DNA from 3 places in the Vibrio hyugaensis genome. Region 2 is predicted to be linked to each of the others. Evidence: predicted binding sites of a transcription regulator. Region 2 holds the regulator's gene; each other region holds the start of a gene.
What was found. The regulator CRP, encoded in region 2, controls carbon source genes, mostly activating them, when cyclic AMP is high. The targets are predictions, from matches to a motif close to TGTGANNNNNNTCACA.

Region 1 (3,203 bases), on a different replicon from region 2:
CCCAAGGCATTGCTTTTACAGACATGCCAGGAACCCATTTACGAACTTCTTTACCGTTCTCGTTTACCACTTCAACGTGACCGTAGAAACCGATTTCTTGCGCAAGCTCTGGACGAGCCACTTCCCAAGGGTAACCTTCTACACCGCGCCATGCGTCTGGTGCTTCTTGTTGACGGCCGTCTTTGAACGACTGCTTAAATAGACCGTATTCGTAGTGCAGGCCGTAACCTACAGTGGGGAATTCTTGCGCCGCACATGAATCCATGAAACATGCCGCTAGACGACCTAGACCACCGTTACCCAATGATGGGTCGCGTTCTTCTTCTAGAAGGTCAGTTAAGTTGTGACCTAGTTCAGCCATTGCTTCAGTGATCTCTTCGTAAAGACCCATGCTGATTAGGTTGTTACCCGTCAAACGACCGATTAAAAATTCTAGAGAAAGGTAGTTAACGCTTTTCGCATTCTTGATGCGAGGATCTTCTTCTGTAGCAAGCAAGTCACAAGTCGTGAATTCTGCCAGTGCGCGACCCATTGCGAGGTACCATGCACGGCTGTCTGCATTTTCAATCGTGTGTGCATAAGTTACAGATAGATGCTTCTTCACACTCTCTTGGAACGACTTCTTGTCAAATTGTTTTTGTTGAGTTGGTTTCATTAAGAAATTCTCACGTCATTTAGTAATTCATCTGCCATACATCCTGCATTTCCCTCTGTGAATAAACATCCTCCTGTTTCTCCTCCTTCGTGGGAGGAGGGGGTAGGGCGTAGAGGGGGTACCATTGAAAAGTTAGTGATCCAAATCGCAACACAGCTGTCTCTCGCCCTGTTCTTAGTGATTCGGATCACAACCAATCTTGAGAAAGATTAAAATTTGTTCATGACGGTTTTTATGACCCCTTCTTACTCCAATGTAAAAACTGTCTAATCGATCACATTACGCCTTTTAACATCGATAATTTTTTCGTAATAGATGTGCAACTCAAACTACATGAAATCAATACCAGCGACGTTTAAGTGACCAGAATCACAAATACAGGGCGTAGTTGACGGCATTTTCATCAACTCTCGAGAATTAGGAAGTGGATCAAAGTAAGAGGCATTTCTGATGTCGTACCATCCCAAACGACTCACAAGCCTGTACACTTTTCATACAAACTAAAATTTTTAGTGGTGTGGGTCAGTTTTCTAGTTTCGCTAGCTCAAAAAACAAGGACAGAATCAATAATGTGGATTCCATCTAAACTTACTCGTCCAGGTCGTTTGCATAACGCGATCGTCCGTCCGCGAGTATTGGACTTACTACAACAAGCGCCTTACTACAAATTAGTATTATTCCGCTCGCCTGCTGGTTACGGGAAAACCACCATGGCAGCACAATGGCTGTCAGACAAACCAAATGTTGGCTGGTACAGCATTGATGACAGTGATAACGATGGTTTCCGCTTCGTTAACTATCTACTGCAAGCCTTAAATAAAGCCACCAACTACAACTGCTCTAATGCTCAAAAACTGGCTGAGAAACGTCAATTTTCGTCTTTGCGTTCTCTATTCAGCGAAGTTTTCGCTGAGATGGCAGATTTTCAGCATGAGTGTTACGTCGTTTTGGACGATTACCATTTGATCACCAACGACGAAATTCATGAGTCCATGCGCTTCTTCTTAAAGCACATGCCAGACAACCTAACCGTGGTTGTGACAAGCCGTGCGGCACCACCTTTAGGTACGGCTAACTTACGCGTACGCGATTTAATGATCGAAATTGGCAACGAAATGTTGGCATTCGATACAGAGGAAACCACACGTTTCTTCAACCAACGTATTGCCGATGGCATTGATGAAGATATGGCAAACAATCTACGTACTTATGTGGAAGGTTGGCCATCCGCGTTGCAATTGATCGCGCTGCAAGCACAACATCAAAACCGCACACTGGCACAAACCGTCGAGTCGGTTTCCCAGTTTAATCATGCGCACCTATGGGATTACCTCGTCGAGGAAGTGTTTGATTTGCTTGATCACGAAACACGCCACTTCTTAATGCAAGTGTCGGTGCTGGACCATTTCAATGATGAGTTAGTTTTCGCACTCACACAGCGTGAAGACGCGCTAGGTATGATTGAATCTCTGAACCGTTATGGCCTGTTCATCTATCCGCTGGAAGGTGAGCAAAACTGGTTCCGCTTCCACAATTTATTTGGCGAATTCCTTTCTCATGAACGTCTTGCTCGAATTCCACAACAAGAAAAAGACCTACATCGTAATGCCGCCGTTGCTTGGTTGAACCAGAAAGCACCGCATCAAGCCATTCATCATGCGCAGAAATCTCATGATACCGACTTGATCGTCGAAATCTTAAATGAATTTGGTTGGAAGATGTTTAACCAAGGTGAGTTAACCACCTTAGAATCGGCGATCAACAAACTGGATAAAGAGTTACTCTTCAGCCATCCAAAACTGTCGATGCTACGAGCATGGTTGGCGCAAAGCCAACACCGTTACAATCAAGTGGGCGAGTTGTTGGCAGAAGCCGAAGAAGAACACACTAAGCGAAATATCGAGTTGGATTCTGGCTACCAAGGCCAAGCTCACGCCCTGCTCGCTCAAGTTGCGATCAACAGTAACCAACCAGAGCGTGCATTGGAACTAGCCGAACTGGCATTGAGTCAACTTGACCCTACCGTGTACCGCAGTCGCATCGTGGCGACATCGGTCGTCGGTGAAGTTAACCACGTATTGGGTAAGCTCGATCGTGCATTGCCAATGATGCAACAAACCGAAAAGCTGGCTCGCCAGTATCAGGTTTACCACCAAGCGTTGTGGGCAATCCTGCAGCAAAGCGAAATTATGATTGCGCAAGGTTACGTTCAAGCAGCATTTGAACTGCAAGACTCAGGCTTCCGTCTGATCGAAGACCAGCAGCTTCAGCACGTACCCCTTCATGAATTCTTGCTGCGTATTCGCGCTCAAGTATTGTGGTGTTGGAACCGTCTGGATGAAGCAGAAGAGTGTGCGTACAAAGGTCTGCAAATTCTGGAAAATCACTCACCAAGCAAGCACTTACATAGCTACTCAATGCTGGCACGTATTGCAATTGGCCGTGGTGAACTCGATAAAGCAGGAAAATTCATTGAGCACATCCAACACTTGATGAAACAATCTACTTACCACGTAGATTGGACCGCAAACGCCTCACTTTCTCTGAT
Region 2 (3,203 bases):
AGAGTGGGAATACTTCGTGGACCACATTCGTGCCGGCATCGTGAACCGCAATCGCCAGCTAACGGGCGCAAGTGGTGACGCACCATTTGGTGGTCCGGGTGCGTCGGGTAACCTACGTCCAAGTGCTTACTACGCAGCAGACTACTGTGCGTATCCAATGGCATCAATGGAAGGACAAGAGGCGGTCTTGCCTGCCACATTGAGTCCGGGTGTAAGCCTGTAATAGAGAAAACGAAGCGGTGACAAAGTATCGCCGCTTCTCTCTGCCGGAGCTATTTACCAAGTTAGGATTCTGGTAAGCGCGCTGGCAAACGCCAAAGGCGAGCTTAAGACTCTCCAGTGCGTGTTGACTGACTGGCACTTATGCCACACATACCGTCACAGGTTGATGACCGCTCGTTCGTGATTCTGGACAGCCTCCGGGCTGTGAACGAGCGGTCAACTTCTCTTACCCCTAACTCTACATTGCATAACAAGGAGTCGTTATGACGCCCGATGTGTTATTTGAATCGCTATGGCAAGACTACATTAAACGTCTTTGTCCTTCCGCTGCTAAAGTCCATCAACTTCTTCAAGAAGATGAGCCTCTGATTAATGACCATATTGCTCTACGTACGTTTAATGTCGATCCCCTAGGCATTGAAACGTTAGCGAAGCCATTCTTGGCGGTGGGCTACAAAGCCTGTGGTGACTACGTATTTGAAAGCAAAAAGCTGGTAGCAAAACATTTTGAGCACCCAGATCCAAAACAACCAAAAGTCTTCATCAGTGAATTGAAAGTGGATGAGTGCTCACCAGAGCTACAAGCCATTGTTCATAAATTGGTAGAGCAGGTTGATGCTTCTAAACTGACAGGCAGTGACTTCTTATACGGCGGACGTTTGTGGAACCTCGGCTATGCTGACTTCCAAACCTTGGCGAAAGAGAGTGAATACGCTTCTTGGCTTGCTGCGCACGGTTACGGAGCTAACCACTTCACAGTGAGCGTTAATCAACTCAACCAGCATCAAGAAGTGAAGCAAGTGAACGACTACCTACGCACTGCTGGTTTCACCATCAACGAGAATGGCGGTGAAGTAAAAGGCACGCCAGAGGTGCTACTAGAGCAATCATCGACCATGGCAGACAAAGTGCCAGTGACCTTTACTGAAGGCGTTGAGGTGATTCCTGGAGGCTTCTACGAGTTTGCTAAGCGCTATCCAATGGATAACGGTGAGTTGTACCCAGGATTTGTGGCTGCATCGGCAGATAAGATCTTCGAAAGCACCAACGGTTAATAGATACGAGAACGGGCTATGCCCTATGAATTCGGAAACGCTTCGCCTCGGGAGGCTTTAACTCTCGGAATCTGAGAGGGCTATATCTCGAAGGACGAAGTCCGCTCTCGGAACGCAGTGTTCCCAATTCTCGGCTCTTTGTTTTCCGTTCCCTATTCTCAGCTCTTAAAAACAAAAAAGCCACCAAACTTGCATTTGGTGGCTTTTAAATTTTTTAAACGTTAATCGAGATTAACGAGTTCCGTAAACAACGATAGTTTTACCGTGCGCAGAAATTAGGTTCTGCTCTTCTAGCATCTTCAAGATACGACCTACTGTTTCACGAGAACAGCCAACGATTTGGCCGATTTCTTGACGAGTGATCTTGATTTGCATGCCGTCTGGGTGCGTCATCGCATCTGGCTGTTTAGCAAGGTTCAGAAGAGTCTGAGCGATACGACCAGTTACGTCTAGGAACGCTAGGTCACCCACTTTTTGGCTAGTAACTTGTAGACGACGAGCCATTTGCGCAGAAAGACGCATTAGGATGTCTGGGTTAACTTGGATAAGTTGACGGAATTTCTTGAAAGAAATCTCAGCCACTTCACAAGGAGATTTAGCGCGAACCCAAGCTGTACGCTCTTGGTCTTCTTCGAATAGACCAAGTTCACCAATGAAGTCGCCCTGGTTTAGGTAAGAAAGGATCATTTCCTTACCTTCTTCGTCTTTGATAAGAACCGCAACAGAACCTTTAACGATGTAGTACAAAGTCTCTGCTTTTTCGCCCGCGTGAATTAGCGTGCTTTTTGATGGGTACTTATGAATATGACAGTGTGAAAGAAACCACTCTAATGTTGGGTCGGTTTGAGGTTTACCTAGAACCATAATATCTCACTTCCTCTGCAGGGTACGCTTGCGCTATCCATATTTTAGCTAAGCCTGAATTGGCCTACTAGAATAAGAGCACTTTTTATATGCTGCAAGCTCTCTTGTGTTTCGGTTAGAAATAGTATCCTTTTTCGAAAACGATTTCTTGATTTTAATCGTGCCATCATTGAGATTTTGTAAGCAAAACTGTGCACATGATCACGGTATGAAAAGTAAACACTACGATGGCAAGGTTTTTAGCCAATTTTCCCTGTTTCGATAAGTTGCTGCAGAATCGGCCTTACTATGAGCTCCATTGCAAAGCTCATCTTACCGCCCGGTACCACAATAGTATTGTGGCGAGACATGAATGAGCCATCAATCATTGCCAGTAAATAAGGAAAGTCGACATTCTTTATGCCGCGAAGGCGTATGACAACAAAACTCTCATCTAAACTTGGGATGCCTTTGGCATTGAGTGGGTTGGATGTATCGACCGTTGGGACACGCTGAAAGTTGATGTGCGTTCGAGAGAACTGCGGGGTGATGTAGTTTAGGTAGTCATCCATTGAGCGCACGATCGAATCCATGACCGCTTCTCTTGAGTGGCCACGATCGCGCGTGTCACGGACGAACTTTTGAATCCATTCTAAGTTGACGATTGGCACCATGCCAATTAGAAAGTCGACGTGACGTGCCACATTGACATCGCCATCCACCACGCCACCATGCAAGCCTTCGTAGAACAAGACATCACTGTTTTCTGGCAGATCTTGCCAAGGTGTAAAGGTGCCCGGCATTTGGTTATATGGGACCGCTTCATCAAAGGTGTGCAGATAACGGCGCACGCTGCCAGTGCCATCTTCACCAAACTGACGAAAGAACTCTTCTAACCCCGGAAAGTCATTGGCTTGTGGACCAAAGTAACTGATGTGTTTGCCTTGCTCGCGGGCTTTACGGATTTCGACGTCCATTTCTGGACGAGTAAAACGGTGAAAGCTATCGCCTTCGACCCATGCAGGTTTGACGTTCATCATATTGAACATCTTGCGGAAGGCTTCAGATGTAGTGGTGGTACCG
Region 3 (3,203 bases), 250 kb from region 2:
CAAACCAACCGCGGAAGAGGAAGACCAGCAAGCGCTAGAAAAACTTCAAGAAGCAGAAAATCGCGCGCCAGCACAAAGTCGTCCGAAGAAAGATGCGGTCGTAGTCGAAGGTGTCGATAACCTAATGACACACCTAGCACGTTGTTGTCAGCCGATCCCAGGTGATGAGATTGCAGGTTACATCACCCAAGGTCGCGGTATTTCGGTCCACCGCAGTGACTGTGAGCAACTAGAGGAGCTTCGTCATCACGCACCAGAGCGTATCATTGATACCGTTTGGGGCAGCGGCTTTGTCGGCTCTTACATCTTGACGGTTCGTGTTGAAGCAATGGAACGTGGCGGTCTGCTAAAAGACATCACAACGCTATTTGCGAACGAGAAAATCAAAGTCACCAGCATGAAGAGTCGTGTCGATTACCGCACGCAAATGTCGATCATGGACTTTGACCTTGAAGTGACCAATCTTGAAGTGTTCTCACGCGTTTCGAAACGTGTTGAGCAGATCAAGGATGTAATGTCGGTAAAACGCCTCGGCTAAAATTCTCGTCATACTTGAAGCTGATAGCGTTGTTGCCTGCGCTCACTCGCTCCATCACATAGGCAAGCTATGCTCAGGAGTCTCGCTCGCTTGCCGCCTAGCTACAGCTTCAATTATTTAGAGAATTGATCAACATATAACAAAGGTGAGTGGTTTTGGCTGCTCACCTTTTTCTTTAGATAGAAAGGTTTAAAGGAACAGAGAAAATGAGTCATCCAATTGAACAGTTAGAACAAATCATGGCGAAGTTGCGTGACCCAGACGGCGGTTGCCCATGGGACTTAAAGCAGACCTTCGACACCATTGTTCCGCACACCATTGAAGAAACCTACGAGGTGGTGGATGCGATTCAAAACCGTGATTGGCCGAACTTGCAAGAAGAGTTGGGTGACTTATTGTTCCAAGTGATTTTCTACAGCCAAATGGCAAAAGAACAGGGGCTGTTTGATTTTTCTGACGTCGTCGAAACTGTGAATGAAAAACTGACTCGTCGTCATCCTCATGTTTTTTCTGATGTTGAGTTTGAATCTGATGAAGAAATTACCGCTAATTGGGAGGCGGAAAAAGCCAAAGAAAAAGCACAAGTAGGCAAAGCTGAAGAAAGTATTCTAGACTCAATACCGAACTCTCTACCTGCGCTTTCTCGTGCTACAAAAATTCAAAAGAAATGCGCTAAATATGGTTTTGATTGGGACTCTCTGGGTCCTGTAGTCGGGAAGGTACAAGAGGAAATTGAAGAAGTGATGGAAGAGGCGCTTCAAGTCAACCCCGATGAAACCAAGGTAGAGCTTGAGTTGGGGGACTTATTATTTGCGACCGTCAACCTATCTCGTCACTTAGGCAAAGACCCTGAAGTCGCTTTGGCCAAAGCAAATCTAAAGTTCTCAAGACGCTTTAAAGGCGTGGAAACTAAAGTTGCAGCGCACGGTAAGCAACTCACAGACTTTACTCTAGATGAACTCGATTCGATGTGGGATGAAGTGAAACGAGAAGAGCAAAGCTGAAATTGCATGAATACTCGACTTTGATTTGAAGCAAAAAATAAAAAATTCCGGTGTGATAGATTTCACGTTGTGGCGTTAAGGAGCTTCTGGTATATTTACGTCCCGTCCAGAAGCACTCCATTTCCCTCATTCAACCAATTTCAGGTTAAACATGACGACAAATTACATTTTTGTTACTGGCGGGGTTGTATCCTCTCTAGGTAAAGGTATTGCAGCAGCATCTCTTGCCGCTATTCTAGAAGCTCGTGGTCTTAAAGTGACTATGATGAAGCTTGACCCTTACATCAACGTTGATCCAGGCACAATGAGCCCAACTCAACACGGTGAAGTGTTCGTTACGGAAGATGGCGCAGAGACTGACCTTGACCTTGGTCACTACGAGCGTTTCATCCGCACCAAGATGACTAAGCGTAACAACTTCACTGCAGGTCGTGTTTATGCAGACGTACTACGTAAAGAACGTCGCGGCGATTACCTAGGTGCAACCATTCAGGTTATCCCTCACATCACTAACGCTATCAAAGACCGCGTAATCGCAGGTTCTGAAGGCCATGATGTTGCTATCGTTGAAGTCGGTGGTACGGTAGGTGATATCGAATCACTACCATTTATGGAAGCTATTCGTCAGCTTGCTGTAGAACTAGGCCGTGAACGCGCAATGTTCATGCACCTAACTCTAGTTCCTTACCTAGCAGCTGCGGGCGAAGTGAAAACTAAGCCAACTCAGCACTCTGTTAAAGAGCTGCTATCTATCGGCATCCAACCAGATATTCTAGTTTGTCGTAGCGATCGTATGATCCCTGCTAACGAACGTAAGAAAATTGCTCTTTTCTGTAACGTACAAGAAAAAGCAGTTATCTCAATGAAAGATGTAGATTCTATCTACAAGATCCCTCAGCTAATCAAAGCTCAAGGTCTAGACGATCTTGTTTGTGCTCGCTTTGGCATCAATGCGCCAGAAGCTAACCTGTCTGAGTGGGAACAAGTAATTTACGAAGAAGCTAACCCAACGGCAGAAGTGACGATTGGTATGGTTGGTAAGTACATTGAACTACCAGATGCATACAAATCAGTAAACGAAGCGTTGAAACATGCTGGTCTTAAGAACCGTCTGAGCGTTAAGATTCAGTACGTTGATTCTCAAGACGTAGAGAACAAGGGTGTTGAGATCCTAGAAGGTCTAGACGCAATCCTTGTTCCTGGCGGTTTCGGTGACCGTGGTATCGAAGGTAAGATTCGCGCAGCTCAATACGCTCGTGAAAACAACGTTCCTTACCTAGGTATCTGTCTAGGCATGCAAGTGGCACTGATCGAATACGCGCGTAACGTAGCGGGTATGGAAGGTGCACATTCAACAGAATTTAACAAAGAGACGAAGTACCCTGTGGTAGGTTTAATCACAGAGTGGGTTGATGGCGAAGGTAAAGTTGAAGAACGTACCGAGAAGTCTGATCTTGGTGGTACTATGCGTCTTGGTTCACAGCTATGTCACCTAGAAAAAGGTACGAAAGCTCGTGAACTATACGGCAACGCGACAATTCATGAGCGTCACCGTCACCGTTATGAAGTGAACAACAATCTTCGTCCGCAAATCGAAAAAGCAGGCCTTAAAGTATCTGGCTTGTCAGCAGACAAGAAACTGGTAGAAGTAATTGAGAACC

Region 1: a site for CRP is predicted at 1,014-1,029, ahead of malT (HTH-type transcriptional regulator MalT). Genes of this name have one in related genera too.
Region 3: a site for CRP is predicted at 1,594-1,609, ahead of C1S74_RS13700 (CTP synthase). Genes of this name have one in related genera too.

What each region holds. Positions count from the first base shown of each region.
Region 1 covers NZ_CP025795.1:355,267-358,469, reverse strand. The annotation lists gene C1S74_RS18825 (glycogen/starch/alpha-glucan phosphorylase) at 1-655, opposite strand, end outside; gene malT (HTH-type transcriptional regulator MalT) at 1,225-3,203, shown strand, end outside.
Region 2 covers NZ_CP025794.1:2,505,169-2,508,371, forward strand. The annotation lists gene astD (succinylglutamate-semialdehyde dehydrogenase) at 1-223, shown strand, start outside; gene C1S74_RS12390 (DUF1338 domain-containing protein) at 486-1,277, shown strand; gene crp (cAMP-activated global transcriptional regulator CRP) at 1,509-2,141, opposite strand; gene C1S74_RS12400 (phosphoribulokinase) at 2,381-3,203, opposite strand, start outside.
Region 3 covers NZ_CP025794.1:2,759,535-2,762,737, forward strand. The annotation lists gene relA (GTP diphosphokinase) at 1-538, shown strand, start outside; gene mazG (nucleoside triphosphate pyrophosphohydrolase) at 745-1,542, shown strand; gene C1S74_RS13700 (CTP synthase) at 1,694-3,203, shown strand, end outside.